One region of the Arthrobacter sp. TMS2-4 genome, then DNA from elsewhere that is predicted to be linked to it. Evidence: predicted binding sites of a transcription regulator. Region 1 holds the regulator's gene; each other region holds the start of a gene.

Region 1 (9,665 bases):
GCTGCAGCTCTCCGCCGAGGACGAGGACGAGCAGGCCAGGGACGTCGTGCGCCGCAAGCTCCGCCGGAGCGCTGATCTCTCGGATCGTGCGGTCCGGGACAAGGAGGTGCGGCGCCTCGTCGGGGTCCTCGCCCGCAAGGGGTACAGCCCAGGGACCGCGTTCTCCATCGTGAAGGATGTCATCGACGCGGAGTGACCGCACCGGAGCGCCGGAATTGTGGGTGCCCGGCGTCCCAGCCGTACGCTTGACGACGTGAGTATGACGCTTCCAGCTTCCCTCGACGAGACACCCCGCGCCGCGCCTGCAGTGGGCGGTGGGCTTGACCAGCGCACCTACGAGGTGCGGACCTTCGGCTGCCAGATGAACGTGCACGATTCCGAGCGGATCTCCGGGCTGCTCGAGGGCGCCGGGCTCGCGCGGGTGGAGAACGGACAGGCGGACGTCGTCGTCTTCAACACCTGCGCGGTCCGCGAGAACGCGGACAACAAGCTGTATGGCAATCTCGGGATCCTCAAGGCGGTCAAGGAGGCCCGGCCGGACCTGCAGATCGCCGTCGGCGGGTGCCTAGCACAGAAGGACCGGGAGACCATCCTGCGGAAAGCCCCCTGGGTGGACGCCGTCTTCGGGACGCACAATATCGGCGCCCTGCCCGCCCTGCTCGAGCGTGCACGCCACAACCAGGACGCGCAGCTGGAGATCCTGGAATCCCTCGATGTCTTCCCTTCCACCCTCCCGACGCGGCGCGAATCGGTCTACGCGGGCTGGGTCTCGATCTCCGTCGGCTGCAACAACACGTGTACCTTCTGCATCGTGCCGTCCCTGCGCGGCAAGGAGCGGGACCGCCGGCCCGGGGAGATCCTCGCGGAGATCGAGGCCCTCGTCGCCGACGGCGCCGTCGAGGTCACGCTCCTCGGCCAGAACGTGAACTCCTACGGGGTCGAGTTCGGCGACCGGGGCGCCTTCGCAAAGCTGCTGCGCGCCTGCGGGTCCATCGAGGGCCTCGAGCGGGTCCGGTTCACCAGTCCCCACCCCGCAGCGTTCACCGACGACGTGGTCGACGCGATGGCCGAGACGCCCAACGTGATGCCGCAGCTCCACATGCCCCTGCAGTCCGGGTCGGACCGCATCCTGAAGGCGATGCGCCGGTCCTACCGCTCGAGCCGCTTCCTCGGCATCCTCGAGCGGGTCCGTGACCGGATGCCCCACGCCGCCATCTCCACCGACATCATCGTGGGCTTCCCGGGCGAGACGGAGGAGGACTTCCAGGCCACCCTCGACGTCGTCGAGCAGTCACGCTTCGCCACGGCCTTCACCTTCCAGTACTCGAAGCGCCCCGGCACCCCGGCGGCGGATCTGCCCGACCAGTTGCCCAAGGCCGTGGTGCAGGAGCGGTTCGAGCGGCTGACCGCGCTGCAGGACCGCATCGCCCGCGAGGAGAACGCACGGCAGGTCGGGACCGTCGTCGAGGTGCTCGTCACCGACCAGCAGGGACGCAAGGGCGGCGAGACGCACCGGCTCACGGGACGTGCCCGGGACCAGCGGCTCGTCCACTTCTCCGTGCCCGAGGGCGCGGCCGTGCCCCGGCCGGGCGACGTCGTGACCCTCCCCGTCACCCAGGCGGCGTCCTTCCACCTGCTGTCGGACCCCGCCCCGGAGCAGTACGCCGTGCGTCGCTCCCGCGCCGGTGACGCGTGGGACAGGAGCCAGGCCGACAGCTGCGGGGTTCCCGCCCCGACGGACGGTGCCGCCGGGTCCGACGGCGCTCCGCGCCCGGTCTCCCTGGGCATGCCGTCCCTGCCGGTCCGCGGAGGGCGTTCTTGACCCTTCCCGTGGTCGCGGTCGTCGGACCCACGGGGTCCGGCAAGTCCGAGCTCGGCATCGCCCTGGCCCGACGCCTCGACGGCGAGATCGTCAACGCGGACGCCCTGCAGTTCTACCGCGGCATGGATATCGGGACGGCCAAGCTGACCCCGGCGGAACGGCAGGGCATCGAGCACCATCTCCTCGATGTCCTCGACGTCACGCAGGAGGCGAGCGTCGCCGCCTACCAGGAGGACGTCCGGCGGATCGTCGGGGACATCCGCGCCCGCGGGCGGGTGCCCATCCTCGTCGGCGGATCCGGCCTGTACATCCGCGCGGCCCTTGACCGGCTCGAGTTCCCGCCGACCGACGCGGGCGTCCGTGCCCGGCTCGAGGCAGAACTCGACGCCCTCGGGAGCGCGGCGTTCCGCGACCGGCTCCGGGCGGTCGACCCCGCGTCCGCGGAACGGATCGACGACGATCGCCGCCTCGTCCGCGCGCTCGAGGTGTACGAGATCAGCGGGCGGCCCTTCAGCGCGTTCATGCCGCGCCGCGAGTACCACCAGCCCGCGGTGCAGATCGGCCTCGCCGTCGACCGGGACGTCCTGCGGACCCGGCTCGCCGACCGCGTGCAGGCCATGGTGCGCGCCGGGCTGGCCGCCGAGGTGGAGCGCCTCGCGGCGGCCGGGCTCAGGGACGGGCGGACGGCCTCGCGCGCCCTCGGGTACGGGCAGTTCCTCCGGGTGCTGGACGGTTCCATGACCGAGGCGGACGCCGTCGAGGACACCATCGCGGCGACCCGACGCTTCGCCCGCCGCCAGCTCACCTGGTTCCGGGGTGACCCGCGCGTGGCGTGGACGGACTGGCAGGCTCCCGGACTCCTCGACCGGGCGATGGGGCTCGTGCAGCGGCCCGGGGACCTATCCTTGGGACTGTGACCGACCACCGCTCCTCCGTCCCCGCCCCCGGGCGATCCGCCGGCCTCTCCTTCACCAAGGGCCACGGCACCGGCAACGACTTCGTCCTGACGCTCGACCCGGACGGGACCGCTCCCGACGACCCCGCGTTCGTCGCCGCGCTCTGTGACCGCCACCGCGGTATCGGCGCCGATGGCTACATCCGGGCCGTGCGGTCGTCCGCCCTGCCCGAGGGGCGGGCGCTCCTGCAGACCGAGCCCGCCGCCGAATGGTTCATGGACTACCGCAACGCCGACGGTTCGGTGTCCGAGATGTGCGGCAACGGCGTGCGCGTGTTCGCCCACTTCCTGCTCGCGTCGTTCGCCGCCGACCTGCCCGACGGCGGCGAGCTCGCCATCGCCACCCGTGCGGGCGTCAAGCGCGTGACCCGCTCGCACGACGGCTACGCCGTGGACATGGGCCCCTGGGAGTTCATCCACCCCGACGCGGCCGTCGCCCGCGGCATGGACTCGCTGGTGCAGATCGGCGGGCTCGACGTCGACCGGCCGGGCCTTTCGATCAGCATGGGCAACCCGCACACCGTCGTGGCTCTGGCCGAGGCGGCCGAACTGCAGAGCACGGAACTGCACCGGGCCCCGGGCGTCCAGCCGGTGCCGCCGCAGGGGACGAACGTGGAGCTCGTGGTGCCCTCCGATCCGCTGGTGGGCGACGACGGCGTGGGCCGGCTCAGCATGCGCGTCCACGAGCGGGGCGTCGGTGAGACCCAGTCGTGCGGCACCGGAGCGTGCGCCGCGGCGGCGGCCACACGCTACTGGGCCGGCCAGGGCGCTCCCGCGCGGTGGCAGGTCACCGTCCCGGGCGGCGTCGTCGGGGTGACCTTCGTCGAGGGGCCCGAGGGCCGGGAGCACGTGCTGCTCAGCGGTCCCGCGGCCCTCGTGGCGGACGGCGTGCTCCGGCCGGGCTGAGCGCACCGATCGGGTCGCCGGCCGTCGCCGACGTGCGGTCAGTCCGCCCGGTGCACCTCGAGGATGCGGAAGGACTTGGACGTCTCCGCGCGCCGGACCAGGAAGCCGGACGGCAGCTCCTCGGCCAGCCAGCGCTGCAGCGAGTCCGCGCCGAGGTTCTTCTGCACCACGAGCCAGGCCCGGCCGCCCGGAGCAAGGCGCGGGAGCCAGCGCAGAAGGAGTGCATGCAGTTCCTGCTTGCCGATGCGGATGGGCGGATTGGACCAGATGGTGTCGAAGTCGAGGGCGTCGTCCACCGCGTCCGGGGTGCACGCCACCACGTTGCCCAGTCCGAGGCGGGCGGCGTTCTCCGCAGTCAGTGCGACGCACCGCTCGTTGACGTCCACGGCGTAGACCTCGGCGTCGGGAGCTTTCAAGGCGAGAGTCAGGGCGATCGGCCCCCAGCCGCTGCCGATGTCCAGCATGCGGCGTCCCTGCGGGTCGGGGACGGCGTCGAGCAGGATCGCGGTGCCCTTGTCGACACCGTCGGGGCTGAACAGGCCCGAGGAGGTCACCAGGTCACGGCGCACGCCGTCCAGGACGACCGAGAGGGGCCGGCGTGTGTCCGGCCCTGCCGGCTGGGGGCTGAAATAGTGCTGGGACTCCATACCCACGAGCCTAACGGCACGCCCGGGGCTCGCCCGAGCCGGCCGGTTTCGCGCTGGGAGAATACGCTGGAGCGCACCGGCGCGGTCGCCGTAGGATTGTCGGACACTCACCTAGGGAGACCATGACCGAGAACAACGGACATTCCACCGGCGCCGACATGGGCCCGGAGGAGATCCAGGCCGTCATCGACCGGATCCTCGCCAGCGACGAAGCTGCCGTGGCCAAGGCGACGAGAGGGACACCGGGGCCGGGGGAGACCCCCGCGCCGATCGAGAAGACCTGGCGATCGAAGGCGCAGGCCCTCTCCCAGGACGGGACGCCGTCGGACGCCGACGGCGACCAGCAGGATCTGGCCGAACGCAGGGCGCTCCGACGCGTCGCGGGCCTGTCCACCGAACTCGAGGACGTCACGGAGGTCGAGTACCGGCAGCTGAGGCTGGAACGGGTCGTCCTCGCCGGTCTGTGGAGCGAAGGCACCGCGCAGGACGCCGAGAACTCGCTCCAGGAGCTCGCCGCCCTGGCCGAGACAGCCGGATCCGAGGTGCTGGACGGCATCGTGCAGCGACGCCTCAAGCCGGACCCCGGCACGTTCCTCGGCTCGGGCAAGGCCCAGGAGCTGAAGGGCATCGTCCAGGCGACCGGAGCGGACACCGTGATCGTCGACAGCGAACTGTCCCCGTCACAGCGCCGCGGCCTCGAGGACATCGTGAAGGTCAAGGTGATCGACCGGACCGCCCTGATCCTCGACATCTTCGCCCAGCACGCGAAGAGCCGCGAGGGCAAGGCGCAGGTCGAACTCGCCCAGCTCGAGTACCTGCTCCCGCGCCTCCGCGGGTGGGGCGAATCGATGTCCCGCCAGGCCGGTGGCCAGGTCGGCAGCGCCGGCGCCGGCATGGGCTCCCGCGGCCCGGGTGAGACGAAGATCGAACTCGACCGGCGGAAGATCCGCACCCGCATGGCGAAGCTCCGCCGCGAGATCGCCGCGATGAAGCCGGCGCGGGAGACGAAGCGCTCCAACCGCCGTCGGAACCAGGTGCCGTCCGTGGCCATCGCCGGGTACACCAACGCCGGCAAGTCGTCCCTGCTGAACCGGCTCACCGATGCCGGAGTGCTCGTCGAGAACGCCCTGTTCGCCACGCTGGACCCCACGGTCCGCAAGGCCGAGACACCGGACGGCATCGGCTACACCCTCGCCGACACCGTCGGGTTCGTCCGCTCGCTGCCCACCCAGCTGATCGAGGCGTTCCGCTCGACCCTCGAGGAGGTCGCCGACTCCGACCTGATCCTGCACGTCGTGGACGCCTCGCACCCCGATCCCGAGGGGCAGATCGCTGCAGTCCGCGCCGTGCTGACGGAGGTCGACGCCCGCAAGGTGCCCGAGATCATTGTGCTGAACAAGGCCGACGCCGCCGACCCCTTCGTCATCGAGCGGCTGCGGCAGCGCGAACCCCGGACCGTCGTCGTCTCCGCGCGAACAGGTGCGGGGCTCACCGAGCTGCGCCAGCTGATCAGCACCAGCATCCCGCGTCCGGGCGTGAAGCTCGACCTCATGGTGCCGTACGAGCATGGGGAGATCCTCAGCCGTCTCCACGACGAGGACGTAGAGATCCTCGGCATGGAGCACGTCGGTGAGGGGACGCGCCTCGAAGTGATGGTCCGGGAGGGCCTGGCCGCCGAACTGGAGGCGTACGTCCGGCATGAGTGAGAGCACGCGGTCCGGCGCCGTGGCGGCACCGGACGCGTCCCGCCACTCCGATGAAGCCCGGCAGGCCCTCGAGCTGCTCGACGCCGCCGTGGGTGCGATGGGCGGCGAGATGCGGTCCGGCCAGCACGAGATGGTCCGCCAGGTCAGCGAGTCGATCCGCTCGGGCGAGCACCTGCTCGTCCAGGCCGGCACCGGCACCGGGAAATCGCTCGCGTACCTCGTCCCGCTGATCGCCCACGCGATGGACAGCGACCGGCCCTCGGTCGTCTCGACGGCGACGCTCGCCCTTCAGGCGCAGATCGTCGGCAGGGACCTCCCGCGCCTGCTCGACGCGGTGAAGCCCGCGCTGACGCGCCCCGTCGACGTGGCCCTGCTCAAGGGTCGGTCGAACTACGTCTGCCTCCACGAGACCGGCGGCGGATTCCCGGAGGAGGATGCGCCCGGCACCCTGTTCAGCCTCGGCGAGGATGCCGCCCCGCACCCTGCCCCGGCGACGGACGGCCCGTCCTCTGCGCTCGGCAGGGACGTCGTCCGGCTGCGCGAGTGGGCCGAGGAGACCGCGACCGGGGATCGCGACGACCTCGTCCCCGGCGTGAGCGACCGCGCCTGGCGCCAGGTGTCCGTCTCCAGCATGGAGTGTCTCGGCGCTGCCCGCTGTCCCGTGGCCTCCGAGTGCTTCAGCGAGAAGGCACGCGCCGCGGCAGCGGACGCCGACATCATCATCACCAATCACGCGATGCTCGCCATCAGTGCCTTCGAGGGGCTCGCCGTGCTGCCGGAGTACGACGTCGTCGTCATCGACGAGGCCCACGAACTCCACGACCGGGTCACCGGTGCCGTGTCCGGCCAGCTCTCCGCCTCGATGGTCACCGCGGCGGCCACGGCGCTCCGCCGCCATGCCTCGATCAGCACGGGTGCCCTCGACACGGCCGCCGACGCCTTCGAGGCGGCCGCCGAGCTCGTCCCCTCGGGCCTGTTGCCCGGAGGGCTCCCGGAGGATCTCGGGCAGGCCCTCGTGCAGGTCCGGGACGCATCCCGTGCCGCGCTGTCGGACACGAAGACGGAGGGAAAGTCGGAGGCCGACGTCGACGGCGGGCGGCAGGTCGCGCGGTCCCGCACCACGCTGATCTTCGAGCTCGCCGAGCGGATCCTCGCCGCCTCGGACCTGAACGAGGTCGTGTGGGCGTCGCGTCCCAGTGCCTTCACGCCGGGCTCGGGCTACGCGCAGCCCGACGAGAGCGCACCCGCGACCCTGAACGTCGCGCCGCTGTCCGTCGCCGGCCGGCTGCGGGAAGGCCTGTTCGAGGACCACACCGTGATCCTGACCTCCGCGACCCTGGCGATCGGCTCGGAGTTCGGTCCCGTGGCCGGGTCCCTGGGCCTCAGCGGTCCAGGCGCGCCCGCCTGGACAGGCGTCGACGTCGGCAGTCCCTTCGACTATCCGCGGCAGGGAGTGCTCTACGTGGCGAAGGACCTGCCGAAGCCCGAGCGAGGGACCTCCGACGCGCAGCTCGAGGAACTGCTGGGGCTGCTCACGGCGTCCCGAGGAGGCGCGCTGGGGCTGTTCTCGTCGAAGCGAGCCGCAGAGGAGGCGGCGGAGGCGCTGCGACCGAAGGTCGACTTCGAGATCCTGTGCCAGGGGGATTCCTCGCTCAATGCGCTGGTCACCCGGTTCGCAGACGAACCGGATACCTGCCTGTTCGGCACCATGTCCCTCTGGCAGGGCGTGGACGTACCGGGGTCCTCGTGCCGACTGGTCGTGATCGACCGCATCCCGTTCCCTCGCCCGGACGACCCGCTCATGACCGCCCGCACCAGGGCGGTGGCCCGCAACGGGGGCAACGGCTTCATGAGCGTGTCCGCGACGCACGCGGCCGTCCGGCTCGCGCAGGGCGCGGGGCGCCTGATCCGGGCGGCGGGGGACAGAGGCGTGGTGGCCGTCCTGGACAGCCGCCTCGCCACGGCACGGTACGGCGGCTTCCTCCGGGCGGCCCTCCCGCCCTTCTGGGCCACGACGGACCGCGCGACCGTCACCGGGATCCTGGAGCGCCTCTCCGCGCGCTGACGCTCCAGTTCCGGCTACGCGGCGGTCACAGCGCGCGCATCACCGAGACGACCTTGCCCATGATGCTGGCATGGTCACCGAGGATGGGCTCGTAGCGGGTGTTCTGCGGCAGGAGCCAGGTGTGGCCGTCCCGCTGGCGGAAGGTCTTGACGGTGGCCTCTTCGTCGAGCAGTGCCGCGACGATGTCGCCGTTCTGGGCGCTCTGCTGCCGGCGAACCACCACCCAGTCGCCGTCGCAGATGGCGGCATCCACCATGGAGTCCCCCGAGACCCTGAGCATGAACAGATCCCCGTGCCCGACGAGCTGGCGGGGAAGGGGCATGACGTCCTCGACCACCTGGTCCGCGAGGATCGGCCCGCCGGCAGCAATGCGCCCCACGAGCGGTACCAGGGCGGTGTCGACCGCGATCCGGTGCTCGACGGCGGGCTTGCCGTCCTCGGACGGTCCGGCCTGGGCGCCCGAGGTGTCCGGCGCCAGGGTCAGCGGGAGCAGGACCTCCATGGCGCGGGGACGCTTGGGGTCCCGGCGCACGTAGCCGAGACGCTCGAGCTGCGACAACTGATGGGTCACGCTGGAGAGGCTGGCCAGGCCCACCGTGTCGCCGATCTCCCGCATGGACGGCGGGTAGCCCTTGTCGGCGATCGACCGCTGGATCGTCTCGAGGATCGTCAGCTGCCGGGCGGTCAGTCCCTTGGACGCGGAGCGCCCGCGCGGCCTGCCCCGGCCCGCGGAGATGGGTACGGCAGGTGCCGGAACGTCGGCAGTGTTCGATTCCTGCCGGCCCGCGGCTGGTGATTCCGCCACTGGTGCGCCTTTCGCCTTGGATCACTGATCCGGTTGTCGCCGCCGGTGCGCTTCCGTGGACGGGAAGCCGTTATGTCAGAGGCGGCTGGTTGTGTGGGGTGTATCGGCCACGGAACCGCCCGTAGGGGGCGGCATTCGCGGACGATGTCCTGATCTCTCCACGCTAGGACAGTCGAGGGCACTTTTCAAACATATGTTCGACCGAGTCTCGACACGGATCGTTCGTAGATGCTAGAAATAGGCAGACGCTCATTAGAACGTGTGTTCGAACCGGACAGAATTTCCGGGTAGGGCATTCGAAGGAAAGAGGAACGGCAATGGTTACACCCGCACTGCATGGCAGCTCGCTGTGGACGCCCGCTCGGCCCGAAACCCACCTCAGGCTCCTCCCCACGCCCGACACGGCCCGTACCTCCACGCAGCGGAGTGCGGACCGACCCCTGACGCTGACCCGGCGAGGGCGCCTGCTGCTGGTCGGCCTGCCGATCGCCCTGGGCGTCGCGGCCCTGATCCTCCTCGCGGCGTTCCTGACCTCCCAGGCGCAGGCAGGGGAGTCGGCACCGACCTCCACGGCCACGGTCGAGGTGAGCGTCGCTACCGGGGAGACCCTGTGGGACCTCGCCGTGCACTACGCGCCGGAGCGCGATCCGCGCGACGTCGTCGCGGAGATCGTGGAGCTCAACGACCTGCGCAGCTCCGTGGTGCAGGCAGGGCAGAGCATCGCGGTACCCGCCGCGGGGTGACTGGTAAAGCGGGAAA
Region 2 (9,665 bases), on a different contig from region 1:
TGGGTCGGCGTGATCTCCACATAGGTGTACTTCCGCGTCGGGATCCAGGGTTTGAGCGGTAGGGTGTCCGCCGCGTCCACCTCGGACTGCGAGACGATCACCCGGGCCCTGCCCTTGAGTACCACGCTCCAGGCCTCGTCGTCCTTCACCTCGTCCACCTCGAAGGCGACGCGCTCGTTCACGGTGAGTTCGGCCAGCTTCGTCCCCGGATTCGTCCGCATGAACAGCGCCCCGTCGTGCGCGACGAAGTTCAGCGGGTAGATGTCCGGCTCGCCCAACACGCTCAAGGCTAGGCGACCGTAGTCGGCACGCTTCAGCAGGTCCCATGCTTCGGTCTCGGACAGGACCGTTCCTGGTCGTTCGTCACTTTCCATGGCGTGATTCTCCTGGGGCGTCGGGGCCTCCGGTCGGACGCGGGGCTGGTGCCGCCAGTGTCCCCGACGCCCGCGGCGGGCACCAGAGCCGGGTGGCCCTGATGCCCGGGAGCCCGGCGTCGATGCCCGGGGGCCCTGTCTCGCTGCGCCGGGAGCCCTGCCTCGCTGCCCCGGGAGCCCTGTCTCGCAGTCCCGGGAGTCCTGTCTCGCGGTCCCGGGAGCCCTGCCTCGCTGCGCCGGGAGCCCTGCCTCGCTGCGCCGGGAGCCCTGCCTCGCTGCGCCGGGAGCCTGGTCGATCACCGCAGGGGAGGGCGCGGTGCGCACCGCTGTCGGCGCCGGCCCCTAGGCTGGAAGCGTGGAACCCACCTATCTCTGCAGCGGCGTGGCCTGGCACGAGTCAGGGCCGGCCCTCTCCCTGCACGAGACGTCGGTGGAGAACTCCGGCACGCAGGACGAAGGGCTGCACGATCTCCCGCTGGCGCCCGGCGCGAGACTGGCCTTCGAGGTCACCGCCGAGGGGAAGTACTGCCTCGGCTTCCACCGCGTCCATGGACGGGACGACCGCACGTGGGTGGGCTGCGCAGGCCATGCGCCCGCGGAGCGGGGCTACCAGTGCGGGCGGTGCTTCGCGCAGGACGACCTCCGGTTCATGCACGACATCCACCGCTCCGGCATCGCCCCGGCGGGTCTGAAGCGTTACCTCGATCAGCCCCACTGGTTGTATGTGGCCACCTTCGCGGACGGCGCGACGAAGGTCGGGACGGCGTCGGACCTGCGGAAGCGGGCGCGTCTCGTGGAGCAGGGCGCCGTCGTCGCGCAGTTCGTCGCCTATGCGCGGGACGGGCGGATCGTCCGGATCCTCGAGGACGAGGTAACCCGCACGGTGGGCCTGCCGCAGGCCGTGCGATCCGCCGCGAAGGCCGCGTCCCTGTGCGCGCCGCTTCCCCCTGTCGAGCTCGAGCGACTCAACGACGGGTTCGCCCTGGCAGCCCGGGGACTGCTGTCCGGTGGAGTCGGGGTCGAGGGGTTCGAGGTGGTGCGCGAGGAGTTCGAGTCGCCGTCGTCGTGGTCCGCTGTCTTCCGCCACCGGGGACTCCAGCCGTATCCGGAACCACTCGGCCGGGGCCGGCACGGCGTCACCGTGCGTGAGGTACTCGGTCCGTCGGCGCTGGTCTCGATCGACGGCTCGGACCTCGTGTTCGTCGCCGACCTGTCCCAGCTCAAGGGCAGGCGGCTCCGGGCGGGGAATTTCAGCACGCCGGTGCCCGCCGTCCAGGAAGCGCTCTTCTGAGGACCGTGCGGCGGGCGGCAGTAGAATCGGTGCATGCTGAATACGCCCTGGGAGACCGGCTCGGACCTGTACCGCAAACTGGTGGTCTCCGCCCTGGCGACCACGGCGCTCGGGATCCTCATTGCCGTGGTCGGGGCCGTCACGGACCAGAGTGCGCTCGTCTACACCGGCATCCCGATCATCGTGGTCGGCATGGTGTGCCACATCGCAGGGCTGGTCGTGCGCTCGCGCGATACGCGTCGTCGCCTCAGGGACCGGCGCTGAGCCGGCACAGCCCGACGGCGGATGCCGTCCCCTTCCCGCGCCTTCACCCAGAATCTCCCGCCCGCCCGACGACGTTTCCACCGGAGGAATCATGACCATCGACCCAGACCTGCAGGGGCGCAGCTACCCCGCAGGAGAGACCTACTCCGTGGGGCGCGAGGCGATCCGCGACTTCGCCCGGGCCGTCAAAGCCACGCATCCGGCGCACTACGACGTGGACGCCGCGGTGGCGCTCGGACACCGGGACCTCGTGGCACCGCCCACGTTCGCGATCATCGTCGCGCAGCGGGCCGACGCGCAGCTCATCGCGGACCCGGCGGCCGGTATCGACTTCACGCGCGTGGTCCACGCCGACCAGCGCTTCGTCCACCACCGTCCGATCCTCGCCGGTGACGAGCTCGTCGCCGAACTCCACGTCGACCAGGTCAGGGCCATGGGCGGTGGCGCGATGATCACCACGCGTGCGGAAATCTCGACCGTCGACGGTGAGCCCACGGCCACCACGACGTCATCCCTCCTCGTCCGTGGGGAGGACCAGTAGCCATGACCGTATCCATCAGCACACTCGAGGTGGGCCGGCAGATCGGTTCCGCCACCCTCGACATCACCCGCCAGGACCTCGTCCGGTATGCGGGTGCCTCGGGAGACCTCAACCCGATCCATTGGAACCAGGGGTTCGCCGAGGGCGTGGGCCTGCCCGGCGTGATCGCCCACGGCATGTTCACCATGGGCGCCGTCGTGCAGCTGGTCACCGACTGGGTCGGCGACCCCGCTGCCGTCATCGACTACCAGACGCGCTTCACCAAGCCCGTCGTCGTCGAGGACACCACGGCGCGGCCCGGGGAGCCCGGCGCCGTGGTGGAGGTCGTCGGCGTCGTCGGGGCGATCGACGCCGAGCGGTCGACGGCACGCATCGACTTCACCGTTACGTTCGGCGGGCAGAAGGTGCTCGTGAAGGCGCAGGCCGTGGTGAGACTGTCATGAGCGTGCCCCTGACCGGCACGCCCCTGGCCGATCTCACGACGACACGCGTCGGAGGACCGGCACGCACACTCGTGGAGGCTTCGACGGAACAGGAGATCGTCGATGCTGTCCGGGCCGCCGACGCCGCCGGTGACCCGTTGCTCGTCATCAGCGGCGGGTCGAACCTGCTGATCGGCGACGACGGCTTCGCGGGCACCGTCGTCCGCATCACGTCGAGCGGGTTCACCGTCGACGACGACGACGCCACATGCGGCGGTGTCATGGTGAAGGTGCAGGCCGGGCACGACTGGGACGATCTCGTGAAGTACACCGTGCTGCACGCGTTCACCGGCCTCGAGGCCCTCTCGGGCATCCCGGGGTCCACCGGTGCGACGCCCGTGCAGAACGTGGGGGCCTACGGTTCGGACGTGTCCCACACCATCGCCACGGTGCGCACCTTCGATCGCGAGACGGACAGCATCAAGAGCTTCACCAATTTCGAGCTGCAGTTCGGCTATCGGGACTCCCTGCTCAAGCGCAGCACCATCAACGGGTCACCGCGCTATGTGGTGCTCACGGTCGAGTTCCAGCTCGGTCTCGGACGCATGAGCACCCCGATCCGGTACGCCGAGCTCGCCCGGGTACTCGGCGTCGAGGTCGGGGCGCGTGCCTACGCCAACGACGTGCGCCGTGAGGTGCTCAGGCTGCGGGCGGGCAAGGGCATGGTGCTGGACGCACCCGATCCGGACACCTGGAGCACGGGATCGTTCTTCACCAACCCGATCGTTCCACAGGACGTCGCAGCGCGGTTGCCGGCAGATGCTCCCCGGTATCCGACCGGTGAGGACGGCTCGGTGAAGCTGAGCGCTGCCTGGCTCATCGAGCACGCCGGGTTCTCGAAAGGCTTCGGTCTCGCGGACGACGACGGCTTCGCTGCTGCCGGCGGCCGTGCCTCCCTGTCGACGAAGCACACACTGGCCCTGACCAACAGGGGCGGGGCTTCGACGACGGATCTGCTGTCCGTCGCCAGGCTCGTGCGTGACGGCGTGCATCAGGCTTTCGGTATCCGGTTGGAGCCCGAGCCGCTGCTCATCGACTGCTCCCTCTAGCTCGTCGGGCGCCGGGCAGCCCGTCCGTCAGGGCGCGGCTGCGGGCTCGGATGGGGTCCGTCTGCGGGCTCAGCGACGCGGTTGCTCGGCTACGCGCTGACTCCGCTACGGGGTTGCTCGGCTACGCGGTGGTGGGCCAGCGTCCTACCAGTCGGGGGCCGGTCTGCGGGCTCGGCCACGGGGTTGCTCGGCTACGCGGTGGCGGGCCGGCGTCCGGCTCGGCCACGAGGTGGCTCGGCTACGCGGTGGTGGGCCGGCGTCCTACCAGCCGGGGGCGCGCTGCCGTTCGCCCCACTCCTGTCCCCTCCTTCCTTGCCCGATATTGATTGCCGGTTGGCGTCCTGCCAGCGGAGCCCGTTGGTCCTCATGGTCGGGTTTCGTCAGCGGGCGGGGGAGCGTCGTGCCTGTTCGGCGGCGGCACGCGTGAGGACGACGTCCTGCCAGCTGTCCTCACGCTGCACGAGCTGCCGTGAGCAGAGCCACTGGGCAAGGCGTGAGGCGACACTGATCTGCGCCAGGCGATCGTGGAAGTCGGGGAGGAGCTGTGGTGCTGCGAGGAACTCGGGCAGGGCGTGCAGGAGCTGTCGCGCACCCATGATCGTGACGTAGGGGTCCTCGGTGCCGAATTGTCGCTCCAGGTCGAGTAGGTCCTGCTCGGTGTCCGTCAGCCTGGTCACGGCGACGTGTTCGAGGTAGGCGCGGAGGTGGTCCTGGACCCGCTCGTATCGCAGCAGGCTCTCGGGGTGCCGCGTGTGGCCGCTGGCCGCGAAGAAGCGCCGGAGGACGATGTCTGCGTTCACGGGATCCATGCGCCCATCCTTCCGGTGCCCTCCGACCTTTTGGCCCGACTGTTCGGCTGCGCCGAGGTTCGGAACACGGCTGATGCGTGTTCGACAGCGTTGCAGGAGATATGTGGATAAGCCATCCTCGACTCCTCCTCCACAATCGCTCCCTGCCCTCGGAAATAGTACATAGGTTCGATAAAATCAGGTATGGCTATCGCACCGGTGGAAGATTTCGGGGACCCGGACGTCTCCCTGGGATTGGCGCACGCCGTACTGATGCAGGTGGTGGTTTCGCTGGAGGGCAGGGGCCGGATGCTCACCTCGGGTGAAGCCGCACGGACGATCGTCGACATCGAGGACATGTCACGGGTCGTCGACTACCTGCAGGTACTTGCTGCGGGCCTGGCGGAGGAGCGGGACCTGGCCTCGGGTGACAAGCCCCTGGACAGTGGTTCTCTGCGGGTCCGGGCGGAACAGTGGATCGGAGAGCAAAAGAGACCCGGCGCGGTAGGGGAGGCGGCATCGGGTGAGCATGAAGATGGTGATGCGAGCGGGTCCCGCTTCCGGAGCTGTACGGATTACCTGCGCGCCAGGCTGGGAATCAGTCGCGCAGAGGCGAAACGCAGACTGGAGTTGGCACACAAGGTGCTGCCCGGTGTCTCGCCCACAGGGGCACCCGTGGAGCCGCAGTCGGCAGCTGTCAGTGCTGCATTCGCCTCAGGCACCCTGAGCGGGCGAGCAGCGACCGTCATCTGTTCAGCGGTGGACCGGGTCCGTTGCCTCGCCGACCCCGATCAACTGGTGTCGATGGAGCATCACCTCACCAGGCAGGCGCTGGAGGCCGATGAGGATGTCCTGCGTGTCCTTGCCCGTCGCTGGGAGACCGTTCTGGACCAGGATGGGCAGGAACCGACGGAGAAAATCCTGCGGAGCCGCCAGGGCGTATTTCTCCGCGGTCGCCGCAATGGATTGCGGATCCTCGAAATCGGAGCGACGGACGAACAGTACGAGCATCTGGTCACGGCGATGACCACTGCCACCAACCCCCGCATGTCCACGAACCGTGCTTCGGACCGCACCGCGCACGATTCTCCTAACTACTCGCCGAGCCTCGGTGTTGCTGGTGCCTCGCCGGACCGTGTGGCTGCTGGAGTCTCGCAGGAGGGTGTGGCTGCCGGAGCCTCGCTGGAAGAATGGGCTCGCGGATCCGCATCGTCGACCGGAGCGGAAAGCCCCACCCGGGCCCAGAGCCTGCTCGACGGACTGGTCGGAGCATGTCGGATAGCCCTGTCCACCTCCGAGCTGCCGGCCACCGGAGGCCATCGACCCCAGGTGATGGTCACCATCGATTACCGCGACCTCCTCGGCGAGCTCCGCGACACCGGCGGACGACGAACCTGCGGCCCAGCGACCACCGATCCACGGGCCCGGCGCAGAGAGGCCGGCGGTAGGGACATCTACGGTGCAGAGGTCAACGGGCGAGAAGCCCGCGGTGCAGAAGTCGGCGTTGGTGACACCCGCGGTGGAGACGTCAGCAGTGCAGAGGTCCCTGACTGGGACACCTCGGCTGATGGTCGCGGCACCGGCCGGACGGGCGGAAGCGGAACCGGGCGAGCCGTCTTCTCAGAGCAACTCAGCGCCCGTGCGATTCGGCGGATCGCGTGCGATGCCGACCTCATCCCGCTCGTGCTCGGTGGGAAGGGTCAGGTCCTCGACATCGGTCGTGCAGGGAGGCTCTTCCCACCGCATCTGCGTCGGGCACTGGTCGCACGCGACCGAGGCTGTGCCTTCCCGGACTGCACCGTTCCAGCCAGCTGGTGCGAGGCGCACCACCTGACGCCCTGGTCCCGCGGGGGCGGCACCAGTATCGACAACGGAGTCCTGCTGTGTGCACACCACCACCACACCATCCATGACGGTGGCTGGACGGTCGCATCGCACAACGGCATACCGTGGTTCACGGCACCGCCACACCTCGGCCGACATGGCACCACTGCCAGGCGCAACAGATACTGGCACGCCGAGCCTCGGTCGACTGTCGGCGCCGCGGACGCGGTCTCCTTGTGGGAGTGAGGGCGGAAGTGCACGGCCTGAGTGACCGGTGGAGGCACGTGACGGAGCCGCGCGGCCCGTGGGGCGGGTGGACGCACGTGATGGAGCCGCACGGCCCGAGTGACGGGTGGAGGAACAGGGGATCGAATCGACCCGAGAACTCCGACGCCGGCCGAATCGCCCCGAGGATGCGCGGCGCCCGCCAGGGACCCTCAGAGGTTGCCGGTGGCGATCATCAGCATCCGGCGGAGCGGCTCGGCCGCTCCCCACAGCAGTTGGTCACCCACCGTGAACGCACTGATGTACTCCGGGCCCATCTCGAGCTTCCGGATCCGTCCGACAGGGATTTCAAGCGACCCGGTGGCTGCGACCGGCGTCAGCCCGGCGACCGTGTCGGTCTTCGTGTTGGGGATGACGCGCACCCACTCGTTGTCCGCGGCCAGGATCGACTCGATCTCACTGACTGGCAGGTCCTGCGTCAGCTTCAGGGTCAACGCCTGCGAATGCGAGCGCATCGCACCCACCCGGACGCACAGGCCGTCGAACGGAATGCGCGTCTCGGTACCAAGGATCTTGTTGGTCTCCGCTCCAGCCTTCCACTCCTCGCGGGAGACCCCGTTGCCGAGATCGCTGTCGATCCAGGGGATGACGGACCCGGCCAGCGGTACGCCGAACTGGCTCGCTTCGAGGCTGGGGTGCCGCTGTTTGGCGAGAATGGCGCGGTCGATGTCGAGGATCGCAGAGGCCGGATCGTCGAGGTTCACGGCCACGGTGCCGTGGAGCGCACCGAACTGGTTGAGGAGCTCCCTCATGTGGCGGGCACCGCCACCCGAGGCGGCCTGGTAGGTCATCGACGTGCCCCACTCCACGAGACCATTACGGAAAAGCCCGCCCAGACCCATGAGCATGCAGGAGACCGTGCAGTTGCCGCCGATGAAGTCGCGCACCCCGCGCGCGAGCCCTGCGTCGATGGCCTCACGATTGACGGGATCGAGGACGATGATGCTGTCCTGCTCCATACGCAGCGTCGAGGCGGCATCCAGCCAGAGGCCCTGCCACCCGGCGTCGCGCAGCTTCGGGTAGACCTCGGCCGTGTAGTCGCCACCCTGGGCGGTGACGATGATCGGGAGCTTGGCGAGCGTCTCGACGTCGTACGCGTCCTGCAGGGTGCCGGATCCCTCTGCGAACCGCGGCGCAGCGCCGCCGACGGCCGAGGTCGAGAAGAACACGGGGTTGATCCTGGCGAAGTCGCCCTCCTCCTGGAGGCGCTGCATGAGGACGGAGCCCACCATGCCGCGCCAGCCCACGAAGCCGACGGAGGGCAGTGCGGAACTCTCGGGTGCTGAAGTCATGCCCTCCAGTTTAGGCGGAGGCGCCGAGAGGCGCCGGTTTGTGACCGGTGCCCCTGCGTCAGGACTGCTTGGTCCAGAGGCTGATGCGGTAGCGGGTACCCTTCGTCGATTCCAGCCAGCCTGTTTCCGGGGTCACGGCCGCCAGCGACCAGTCCGTTCCGAGCAGGGGCGCGAGGGTGTCGCCCTCCGCCGCGGATTCGACGACGGTGACCAGCGCCGCATTGGCACGCGGCATGGCATCGGCGTACACGCGGCCGCCACCGATGACCCACACCTCCTCGGCGCCGGGACTGGCATTCGCGGCCTCGAAGGCAGCGTCGAGCGAATCGACGACGACGGCACCGGGCAGGTCCAGGCGCGATCCGGAGACGACGATGTTCGTGCGGTCCGGCAGGGGACGAACCGACGACGGGAAGGATTCCCAGGTACGCCGGCCCATGATGACGGGATGCCCCGTCGTTGTGGCCTTGAAGTGCGCGAGGTCCTCCGGCACGTGCCAGGGGATGCCGCCGTCCTTGCCGATCACCCCGTCCTCGGTCTGCGCCCAGATCATGCCGATCACAGGGCGGGACCCGACGGCATCGGGCACGCTCAGGGCCCGGGGGGAGGGATCCGCGCTCAAACCGCCACCGGCGCCTTGATGGTGGGGTGGTGCCGGTAGTCGATCACGTCGAAGTCCTCCAGGTCGTAGTCGAAAATGCTGTCCGGCCTACGCTTCAGCTCGATGCGGGGGTACGGGTAGGGCTCCCGGGACAATTGCTCGGCGACCTGCTCCACGTGGTTGTCGTACACGTGGACGTCCCCGCCGGTCCAGATGAATTCGCCGGGCTCGAGACCGGTCTGCTGGGCGACCATGAGGGTCAGCAGGGCGTAGGAGGCGATGTTGAACGGGACCCCGAGGAACGTGTCGGCGGACCGCTGGTACAACTGGCAGGAGAGCCGGCCGGGGCCACCGTCCACGCCGGGGCTCACGTAGAACTGGAAGAACACGTGGCACGGCGGCAGCGCCATGTCGTGCAACTCGGAGACGTTCCAGGCCGAGACCAGGTGGCGGCGCGAGTCCGGGTTCGTCCTGAGAGCCTCGACCACCTGGGCGATCTGGTCGATGTGGCCGCCGTCAGGCGTGGGCCATGACCGCCATTGGACGCCGTAGACGGGGCCGAGCTCACCGTCCTCGTCCGCCCACTCGTTCCAGATGGACACGCCTCGCTCCTGCAGCCAGCGGACGTTGGAATCGCCGCGGAGGAACCAGAGCAGCTCCAGCGCCACGGACTTGAAGTGCACACGCTTGGTGGTGACGAGCGGGAAGGACTCGCTGAGATCGAAGCGCAGCTGCCGCCCGAATACGCTCCGGGTACCGGTACCCGTCCTGTCGCTCTTGGGCGCGCCGTTCGCCATGACGTCGCGCAGCAGGTCCTCGTAGGGGGTGGGGATGGGAGTGCTCACCCGGCCAGTCTAAAACGAATGGGTCGTCC
Region 3 (9,665 bases), on a different contig from region 1:
GTCCTCACCCGGTCCCACTACCTGCCCCTGTTCTCGCGCCTGGGAGCGTACGACCGTGCGCGGTTCGATGCGCTCCACTCCCGGTCCCCGCGCAGGCTCATGGAGTACTGGGCGCACGAGGCGAGCCTCGTGCCTCCCGAGCTCTTCCCGCACCTGCGCGCATGGCAGCGCCGGACCTGGATGGGAGCGGGCAGCGTACCGGCGGCCCTGCGCGAATCCCTCGAAGCCGCGGTCCTCGACCTCCTCGGTGAGGGCACGCCACTCAGTGCCTCGAACGTCCAGCGGCTGCTCGGTGGGGACGCCGTGCGCCCCGCCGACGGGTGGGGGTGGCGGTGGACCGCCACGAAGCGCGTCCTCGAGGATCTCTTCGCCCGCGGCGAGATCGGCTCCGCAGGGCGGACGGACCAGTTCGAACGCCTGTACGCCCCCATCGCGCGCGTGCTGCCCGACCCCGACCTCGCCGCCGCCGTCCCGGACAGGACACGGTCCCTCTCGGTGCTGGCCGAACGGGCAGCGGGAGCGCTCGGCGTCGCGTCCGCGCGTTCCGTCGCCGACTACTTCCGCACCCCCGTCCGCGAGACGCGGTCCGTCCTCGACGCCCTGGTGGGCGCCGGGGCGCTGGAGGCCGTGACCGTCGACGCCGGGGTGGAGCCGTGGTACCTGCACCCCGCGGCGGCCCGCCCGCGCCAGGCACAGGGGAGGGCGCTCCTCAGCCCCTTCGACTCGCTGGTCTTCGAGCGGGACCGGCTCCACCGGCTCTTCGACTTCCACTACCGCATCGGGATCTACACTCCCGCCGAACGGCGCACACACGGGTACTACGTGCTGCCCTTCCTGCTGCGCGACTCCTTCGCCGCGCGGGTGGACCTCAAGGCGGACCGCGCAACAGCGCGGCTGCTGGTCCGCACCGCCCACGCGCAGCCCGGCGCTCCTGCCGACACGGCGGCCGAGCTCGCCGACGAATTGCGCCTGCTGGCGCAATGGCTGGGGCTCGACGACGTCGTCGTCGAGGACCGTGGCAACCTTGCAGACGCGCTCTCTTCGCAGATCGGCACGCTACTGTGAGCGGATACGCAGTTCCGCGTCGCCCCGGCGTGCCGTGAGGGAACTGGAACCCGGGGGCCGAACGTCCCTCCCGTACACTAGAGACGCCATCTTTGGGCAGCATCAGATTGGGAGCAAATACCAGTGCCATCACTTCTTGAACGAGTTCTACGCACCGGCGATAAGAAGACACTGAAGCGACTCCGGAACTACGCTGACGCGATCAATGTGCTGGAGGACGAATTCCGCGAGATGTCCGACGCAGAGCTGCGCGGGGAGACCGAGCGGCTGAAGAAGCGCCTCGCCGACGGCGCCACCCTGGACGATCTCCTCCCCGAGGCCTTCGCCGCGGTCCGCGAGGCGTCGAGCCGCACGCTCGGCCTGCGCCACTTCGACGTCCAACTCATGGGCGGTGCAGCCCTCCACCTGGGCAACATCGCCGAGATGAAGACCGGCGAGGGCAAGACCCTGGTCGCGACGGCGCCCGCCTACCTCAACGCCCTCAGCGGCAAGGGCGTCCACGTGGTCACGGTCAACGACTACCTCGCCGAGTACCAGTCGGACCTGATGGGACGCGTCTTCCGGTTCCTCGGGCTGACCAGCGGATGCATCCTCTCCAAGCAGGACCCGGCGACACGCCGTGAGCAGTACGCCGCGGACATCACGTACGGCACGAACAACGAGTTCGGGTTCGACTACCTGCGCGACAACATGGCGTGGAGCGCCGCGGAGCTCGTGCAGCGGGGCCACAACTTCGCGATTGTCGACGAGGTCGATTCGATCCTCATCGACGAGGCGCGCACCCCTCTCATCATCAGCGGCCAGGCGTCGGGTGACGTGAACCGCTGGTACAACGAATTCGCGAAGGTCGTCCAGAAGCTCACCGTCGACGCCGACTACGAGGTCGACGAGAAGAAGCGCACGGTGGGCGTCCTCGAGGACGGCATCGAGAAGGTCGAGGACTACCTCGGCATCACGAACCTGTACGAGTCGGCGAACACGCCCCTCATCGGGTTCCTGAACAACGCCATCAAGGCCAAGGAACTCTTCAAGCGGGACAAGGACTACGTGGTCCTCAACGGCGAGGTCATGATCGTCGACGAGCACACGGGGCGCATCCTCGCGGGACGGCGCTACAACGAGGGCATGCACCAGGCGATCGAGGCGAAGGAGGGCGTCGAGATCAAGGCGGAGAACCAGACCCTCGCTACCGTCACCCTGCAGAACTACTTCCGCCTCTACGACAAGCTCTCGGGCATGACCGGTACCGCCGAGACCGAAGCCGCCGAGTTCATGTCGACCTACAAGCTGGGAGTGGTCCCGATCCCCACCAACAGGGAGATGGCGCGCAAGGACCTCTCCGACCTCATCTACAAGAACGAGGTCGCGAAGTTCGACGCCGTCGTCAAGGACATCGTGGAGCGCCACGAGACCGGACAGCCCGTCCTCGTCGGTACGACGAGCGTCGAGAAGAGCGAGTACCTGTCGAAGCAGCTCGCCAAGGCGGGTGTACGTCACGAGGTCCTGAACGCGAAGAACCACGCACGTGAGGCCGCAATCATCGCCCAGGCCGGCCGCAAGGGGGCCGTCACGGTCGCCACCAACATGGCCGGCCGCGGCACCGACATCATGCTCGGAGGCAACGCGGAATTCAACGCCGTCGCGGCCCTGGAGAAGATGGGGCTCGACCCCGCGGACAATCCGGAGGAGTACGAGGCCCGATGGCCCGAGGCCCTCGAGGCCGCGAAGGAAGCGGTCAAGGCCGAGCAGGACGAGGTCCGCGAGATCGGCGGGCTGTACGTGCTCGGGACGGAGCGTCACGAGTCGCGCCGCATCGACAACCAGCTGCGTGGCCGCTCGGGCCGCCAGGGGGATCCCGGTCGGTCCCGCTTCTACCTGTCCCTGACCGATGACCTCATGCGCCTGTTCAACTCGGGCGGTGCGGAGCGCATCATGAACAGTGCGACGATGCCCGACGACGTCGCCCTCGAGTCGAAGATGGTCTCGAAGGCGATCGAGAGTGCGCAGGGTCAGGTCGAGGGCCGCAACGCCGAGCAGCGCAAGAACGTCCTGAAGTACGACGACGTGCTGAACCGTCAGCGCGAGGCCATCTACGGTGACCGCCGGAGGATCCTCGAGGGCGACGACCTCAAGGAAAAGGTGCAGTTCTTCCTGGAGGACGTCGTCACGGCGATGGTCGACGAGGCGACGGAGCAGGGACACGGCGACGACTGGGACTACGAGCTGCTGTGGACGAACCTCAGGACGTTGTACCCCATCACCCTGACGGCCGACGAGGTCATCGAGGAGGCCGGCGGTACGTCCAAGATCACCCGCGACTTCCTGCACGACGAGATCCTCTCCGACGCGAAGCTCGCCTACCAGGCGCGGGAGGAGGCACTCGGGGAGCAGACCGTGCGCGAACTCGAGCGCCGCGTGGTCCTGTCGGTCATCGGGCGGAAGTGGCAGGAGCACCTCTACGAGATGGACTATCTCAAGGAGGGCATCGGACTCCGCGCGATGGCGCAGAGGGACCCCCTGGTCGAGTACCAGCGTGAGGGCTTCATCCTCTTCCAGGCGATGATGGAGTCGATCCGCGAGGAGAGCATCGGCTACCTCTTCAACCTGGAGGTGGAGGTCTCCGCGCCGGCCCGGACCGGTCTCCCCGGAGTCACCGACGGCCGCGGACTGGTCCAGGCGCCGACGATCAAGGCGGCCGGACTCGAAGCGCCCGCCAAGCCTGCCACACTCAACTTCATCGCCCCCAATGCCCAGGGCGACGCCGAGGTGCACGTGGAGCGGAGCAGGACGCAGGCCGCGCCGTCGAACGGCAGGAAGAACAAGAAGAAGTAGTCAGCCGATCTCGAGGGCGGTCACCCGCCACGCTCCGCGCCGTTGCTCTATCCGAAGAGCGACGGCGCGGACGCGTTTCCGGTCGAACGCGACCACCGCGGCTTCGTACACGCCCGGGCTGATCGGGCAGATTCGGGCGGAACGGACCACGACGCGCCGGTGTGCACTCTCGAGGCCGTCGAGCCCGGCCGGAGATGCGCCGACGCAGCGCACCAGGTTGGCGCGCAGCTGGAGCCGTTCGTAGTTCTCTGCATCGAGCCAGCGGGACATCTGCTGCAGGGGACGTGATCCGGCCAGCACCTCGAGCGCTCCCTGGCAGACGGACCGTGCAATCCTCGCGATCCTGCGCTCGACCTCCGGATCGGCACTGCCCATGGCGTGTTCGTCCCGCACCGGCCCGGGGGCTGCCGCAGGCTCGCGGGCCGCTTCCGCGGGTACCGCCGCTTCTGCCGTCGACCTGAGCGGGATCACGGCGGCCCGGGCGTCCGGCGGACGGGGCGGTGATCCGAGCAGTGGTCGGGGCGCGCCGCTGGCCTCCGCGAGCTGGGCGGCGGCGGGACGGAGCTGGGTGACGGGGTTCATGCTGGTTCCCTTCGTGGATGGGCTGGAGGACGGGTGGGGGTGCCACCGGAGGGCTACGCGGGAGGCGCCTGCAGGACCGTGCCGGGGAGCAGGAAGGACGGATCGTCCCCGATGACGGCGCGGTTGGCGTGGTACCAGAGGGGCCATGTCTCGGCGATGTCCGCCGCGCTCGCCAGGGGTCCGAGGCGGGCGGCGACGATCGACCACAGGGAATCACCCGGTGCGACGACCGCCTCCTCCGCTTCGAGGACGGTGCGGCTCTCCCCGCGCAGCAGGGGCCCACCCTCCACCGGCATGGGCTCCGGCTTCCACGCCGGTGACACGGGGCCGGCCGGGTCCGGCGCCTTGAAGCCCGGAGCCCCGGAGCCCGGAGCGGGTGCGGGCCGCTCCTCGCCCCGCCGCGGGTCGCGACCGTCGGCGTCCGCGCGAGCAGCCCGCTCCAGGAACCAGGGACCATCCACGGACGCACGGAGGTCGGCGACCCGTTCGGTGTCGCCATGCGCTGCGGTCGCCGTCAGGGCCTGCGCCGCCCCGCCCTCGCTTCCGTGGGCCGCGGCCTGCGCCACCGCGGGGACGGCGAGGAGATTGACCCCGAGGAGTGCGACGGCGAGGCGTCGCATCAGCGCAGGGGTGCATGCGGAGGCGAGGGCCGCCATCGGGGAGGGGCCGCGTCGCCGGAGCAGTTCGGCGAGCACCGCGACGAGGAACAGGAGCATCCACGTCCCGACGACGGTGAGTCCGATCCCCGACAGGGCCACGCCGAGAACGCCCTCCACGGCCGGTCGGGGTGTCTGCCGCCCACCGACGAGGAGGGCGGCACCCGCCCCTGAGGTGACGACCCCGCACCCGAGGATCAGTCCGGCCTGGATCGTGTCTGACGTCTGCATGGCATCGCTCCTCAACGAGAACATCAGTTTGATGGCGTTTGATGTAGTTTGTCCATACTCGCTTTCTCTGATTCCGAACAAGTGTCATTGACGCTCCGGTTGAGCGGTCCTAGGTTGGGAAGATGCGCTGGGATGCCCTCTTCGACGACCTCGAATCGCAGCTCCGGACGGCTGCTGTCGTCGTCCAGGAGAGTGAGATCAGGGAGCGCACGAGGGCGGAGCAGTCGCGGTTGACCCTGGTGCAGAGGCTGCTGGGCCAGGTCGGGCGGCCGCTGGGGCTGTCCACACGCGGCGGCCGGTCGCTCGAGGGAATCCTCACGAATGTAGGGTCGGAGTGGATCGCCGTCGCGGTGGAGGGGCGCTCCGTGATCGTGCCGCTGTCGTCGCTGCACCTGCTGCGGGGCCTCGGGCGCGAGGTCGGCCGGCCGCTGTCGGGTGTCGGTGCCCGACTGGGACTGGGATCGGCGCTCCGGGTCCTGTCCCGCGACCGGGCGCAGGTGATGCTGTGGACCGTGGCGCCCCCGTCCCGCCACGCAGGGCTCATCCACAGGGTCGGCACGGACTTCGTGGACCTCGGGACCGCCGGACCCGAGCGTGGGAGGCGACCGGCGCAGGGCCGGGACATCCTGACCGTCCCTCTCGCGTCCATCGACACCGTCGACTCGGCCGGAACGGCGGACTGAGGACCGCGCCCTACGACCCCGCGGGTGCGGTCAGGCCGGCGGGGCGCTCGTGGCGTCGTTCTTCACTGCTGCCGCCGTCTTCTCGTAGGCCCGGGCGATGTACTCCTCGAGGACCCGCGTCTCCACGCGCCACTGACCCCGGCCCCCCACCTGGATGGCCGGGAGTTCCCCCGATCGGACGAGGGCGTATGTCTGGGACGAACTGATGTTGAGCACCTCGCCCACGTCGGTGAGGGTGAGGAAGCGCCGCTCGGCCACGGGACCGCCTTTCCTGATCGTTGCGGGTGTACGTTCAGTCTGCCACCGCCGTCCTCCATCGCAGCAGTTCTCCACACCTCGATCCTATTTGTGGCCGACCGGTTCCCTTGGCGCCTGCCGTGCACAACAATGACGTGCGGGGAGTGGGGCCCGATCGGGACCCCGCCGGTCGAGTGGGGGACGACAGTGAGCACCGACATGCGCACCGTGCAGTTGCCGAGTGAGGCTCCGCGTCTGCGGAAACCGTCCTGGAAGGATCCGAGACTGCTGATCGGACTCCTCCTGGTCCTCGCGTCCACTGCGGGGGTGATTGCGCTCCTGGAGAGCCAGAACACCACCACGCAGGTGTACTCGGCCCGGGAGGACCTCCCCGTGGGGTCCAAGCTGACCGAGGAGGACCTGGTCGCCGTACCGGTCCGTCTCGGGGACGCGTCCGGCGCCTACCTGCCCGTCGCCGACGGCATCCCCGACGGAGCGGTCGCCACACGGCTCGTCACCCGGGGTGAGCTCGTCCCGGTCACCGCGGTCGGCCGGACCGACGGACTCGATCGCAAACCGGTCGGGCTCACCGTGGAGGACCCGCTGCCCAGCGGGACCGCGGCAGGCGACCGGGTGGATGTCTGGGTCTCTCTGCGGACCGACACCAATTCCTATGAGGAACCCCGGCTGCTCCTCGAGGCCGCCGAGGTGGCGGAACTGACCGTGGGGGAGTCCGCCCTCGGAGCGAGCTCCTCCACGCTCGTCCAGGTCCTCGTGGACGACGACGCGATGCCCGAGTTGCTGGGCGCACTGTCCAACGACGCCCGGATCGCCGTCGTCCTGAACCCGGGGGCGGGTTCGTGAGCATCCCGGTCGTCACCCTCGGCGCTGAGGCGAACGCCCATGTGCCCGGGCTGGAACAGCTGCGCGGACCCGTGACCGTCGTGCGCCGCTGCACGGACCTCACCGAGCTCGTCGCCCTCTGCCAGAGCGGACTCGCGCGTGCGGTGATCATCGCCCCCGGCGCCGCCGACCTCACCACGTCCCTCGTCGACCGCCTGCGCTTCACCGGCGCTGTCGTCGTCGCGCTCTGCGATCGGCTCCCGGCACCGGGCGGGACCGTCATCGACGGGATCGAGTACGTCGAGGTGACGGCGGAGCCGGCGGCGCTGGCGGCAGCCGTCACCGCGGCGGTGGGACGGTTCGAGGCGGAGCCTGCCCGCGTGCAGGGGTCCCTCGCCTACTCCGATCCGCTGGACCTGCCCGACGCCGTGGCGGCCCTGCCCGCCGCCGCGGCAGAAGAGCCCGGTGCAGGGCGCGTCGTTGCCGTATGGGGACCGCCCGGCGCCCCGGGGCGCACCACCCTGGCCCTCAACATGGCCGCCGAGCTCGCCGCGGCGGGCAGTTCGGTCCTGCTGGTCGATGCCGACACCTACGGGGCGAGCATCGGTGCCTCGCTCGGGTTGCTGGACGAATCGGCCGGGCTGGCGCAGGCCTGCCGCATCGCGGACCAGGGGTGGTTCGACGCCCCGGCGCTGGGTAGGATCGCGGTGAGCGTCGCGGTGAAGGGCGGCCGCCTTCGGGTCCTGACGGGCATCACCCGCCCGGACCGGTGGCCCGAGGTGCGGCCCGCGGCCCTCGGCAAGGTCCTCGAGGCCGGGCGCTCCCTCGCGGAGGTGATCGTCGTCGACTGCGGATTCTGCCTGGAGGCTGACGAGGAGCTCAGCTTCGACACTCTCGCGCCACGCCGCAACGGGGCGACCCTGCGCTGCCTGGAGGTCGCGGACACGGTCTTCGCGATCGGAGCAGCGGATACCATCGGCGTGCCGCGCCTGGTGAAGGCGCTCGCGGAACTCGGCGACGCCGTTCCGACCGTGAGACCCCGGGTGGTGTTCAACAAGGTGCGGTCCGAGGCAGTGGGCCGCGCTCCGGAGACGCAGTTGCGGGAGGCGTGGGAGCGCTTCGGGCCGTCCATCGAGATCTCCGCTCTCCTGCCTGTGGACCATCCGGCGGCCGACCGTGCGCTGCTCGCCGGAACGGCCCTGCTCGAGACCGCGCCGGGCTCGCCGCTGAGGCTCGCGATCGCTGTTCTCGCCGACGTCCCAGCGGCCGGGGAGGCGCGGCGGCGGCGGGCCGGATGGCGGCCGCGGAACGTGAAGTTTCCGGGCATCCCGGCTAGGCTTCCACGGTAAGAGGTCGCAATGGAGCGGCCTTTCATCTCGTTACGGAGGCCTTTCCCATGTCGTCTGGATCCAGCACAACGGATCAGTCAAGCTCGGACACGTCACGGGAGGAATACGTAGAGCATTACTTCGAACACCTCGCGGCGGAGGACGCCGCCGGATACTCGCCCACCGACCTCCGCCAGCGGGCGTTCGCCCACCGTGATCTCGCCGAATCCCGCGAGCCGGGAACAGCCGCCGTCGGCGTCATGGACCAGGGCACCTCGAGCATCGTCATGATCGTCACCGACGACATGCCGTTCCTCGTCGACTCCGTCACGGCCGAGCTGGTCCGCCAGAACGCGGCGATCCGGCTGGTGGTGCACCCCACCTTCCTCGCAGTACGGGAGGACCAATCCCACGCCCTTACGGCGCTCGAGCGCGTGCCCTCGACCGCCGGGGCATCCAGTGGGGACACCGCGGCCCTGCCCGACATCGGGGACCTCGTCGGCCTGGACGGACGTACCACGCACATCGAGTCATGGATCTCCGTCGAGATCACACGGACGTCCGACGCCGCAGCGAAGGAAAAACTCATCGAAGGCCTGCACCGGGTACTGGGTGATGTCCGCGCCGCGGTCGAGGACTGGCCCGTGATGCGCGACACGGCGCGCTCCATCGAGGCGTCGCTCGGATCGGTCGCCGGTGCCGAGCAGCTTCCCGACCTGCGCCAGGCACAGGAACTCCTCCAATGGCTCGACGACGGCAATTTCACCTTCCTCGGCTACAAGGAGTACGACCTCGTGAAGGACGAGGAGGGGGCCGATGCGCTCCTGGTCCGGGAAGGCAGCGGTCTCGGACTGCTCCGGCACGGCACTTCGCACCTGCAGCAGCTCACTGCGGCCGGACGCGCGAAGGCGCGCGAACGGCGGGTCCTGGTGATCACGAAGGCGAACTCGCGGTCGACCGTGCACCGCGCGGCGTACCTCGACTACATCGGTATCAAGAGCTTCGACGCGCAGGGCAACGTGGACGGTGAGCGCCGCTTCATCGGTCTGTTCGCGACCAGCGCCTACACCGGGTCGGTCCTCAACGTGCCCGTTGTCCGCGACAAGGTCGCCGAGGTGCTGCGCCGCTGCGGATTCCCCTCCGACTCGCACTCGGGCAAGGACCTGCTGTCCATCCTCGAGACCTACCCGCGCGACGAACTGTTCCAG

What was found. Region 1 encodes LexA, which represses DNA repair genes until DNA is damaged. Its sites were predicted from a motif close to TCGAACANNTGTTCGA; they were not measured.
Region 2: the regulator LexA is predicted to act here: its motif matches at 4,967-4,982, upstream of ACX80F_RS00080 (HNH endonuclease signature motif containing protein).
Region 3: the regulator LexA is predicted to act here: its motif matches at 5,383-5,398, upstream of ACX80F_RS01725 (LysM peptidoglycan-binding domain-containing protein).

The regions. Positions count from the first base shown of each region.
Region 1 is NZ_JBTNDI010000002.1:497,062-506,726, forward strand. It holds gene ACX80F_RS05435 (regulatory protein RecX) at 1-196, shown strand, start outside; gene miaB (tRNA (N6-isopentenyl adenosine(37)-C2)-methylthiotransferase MiaB) at 260-1,822, shown strand; gene miaA (tRNA (adenosine(37)-N6)-dimethylallyltransferase MiaA) at 1,819-2,739, shown strand; gene dapF (diaminopimelate epimerase) at 2,736-3,683, shown strand; gene ACX80F_RS05455 (class I SAM-dependent methyltransferase) at 3,722-4,330, opposite strand; gene hflX (GTPase HflX) at 4,453-6,036, shown strand; gene ACX80F_RS05465 (ATP-dependent DNA helicase) at 6,029-8,101, shown strand; gene lexA (transcriptional repressor LexA) at 8,127-8,837, opposite strand; gene ACX80F_RS05475 (LysM peptidoglycan-binding domain-containing protein) at 9,224-9,649, shown strand.
Region 2 is NZ_JBTNDI010000001.1:5,999-15,663, forward strand. It holds gene ACX80F_RS00045 (pyridoxamine 5'-phosphate oxidase family protein) at 1-374, opposite strand, end outside; gene ACX80F_RS00050 (DUF2797 domain-containing protein) at 730-1,665, shown strand; gene ACX80F_RS00055 (hypothetical protein) at 1,699-1,929, shown strand; gene ACX80F_RS00060 (FAS1-like dehydratase domain-containing protein) at 2,021-2,470, shown strand; gene ACX80F_RS00065 (MaoC family dehydratase) at 2,473-2,913, shown strand; gene ACX80F_RS00070 (UDP-N-acetylmuramate dehydrogenase) at 2,910-4,001, shown strand; gene ACX80F_RS00075 (hypothetical protein) at 4,382-4,810, opposite strand; gene ACX80F_RS00080 (HNH endonuclease signature motif containing protein) at 4,994-6,859, shown strand; gene asd (aspartate-semialdehyde dehydrogenase) at 7,051-8,190, opposite strand; gene ACX80F_RS00090 (dihydrofolate reductase) at 8,249-8,812, opposite strand; gene ACX80F_RS00095 (thymidylate synthase) at 8,809-9,588, opposite strand.
Region 3 is NZ_JBTNDI010000001.1:360,644-370,308, forward strand. It holds gene ACX80F_RS01710 (winged helix-turn-helix domain-containing protein) at 1-1,065, shown strand, start outside; gene secA (preprotein translocase subunit SecA) at 1,189-3,897, shown strand; gene ACX80F_RS01720 (Rv3235 family protein) at 3,898-4,479, opposite strand; gene ACX80F_RS01725 (LysM peptidoglycan-binding domain-containing protein) at 4,533-5,366, opposite strand; gene ACX80F_RS01730 (hypothetical protein) at 5,489-6,049, shown strand; gene ACX80F_RS01735 (helix-turn-helix domain-containing protein) at 6,080-6,307, opposite strand; gene ACX80F_RS01740 (SAF domain-containing protein) at 6,494-7,150, shown strand; gene ACX80F_RS01745 (AAA family ATPase) at 7,147-8,478, shown strand; gene ACX80F_RS01750 (NAD-glutamate dehydrogenase) at 8,526-9,665, shown strand, end outside.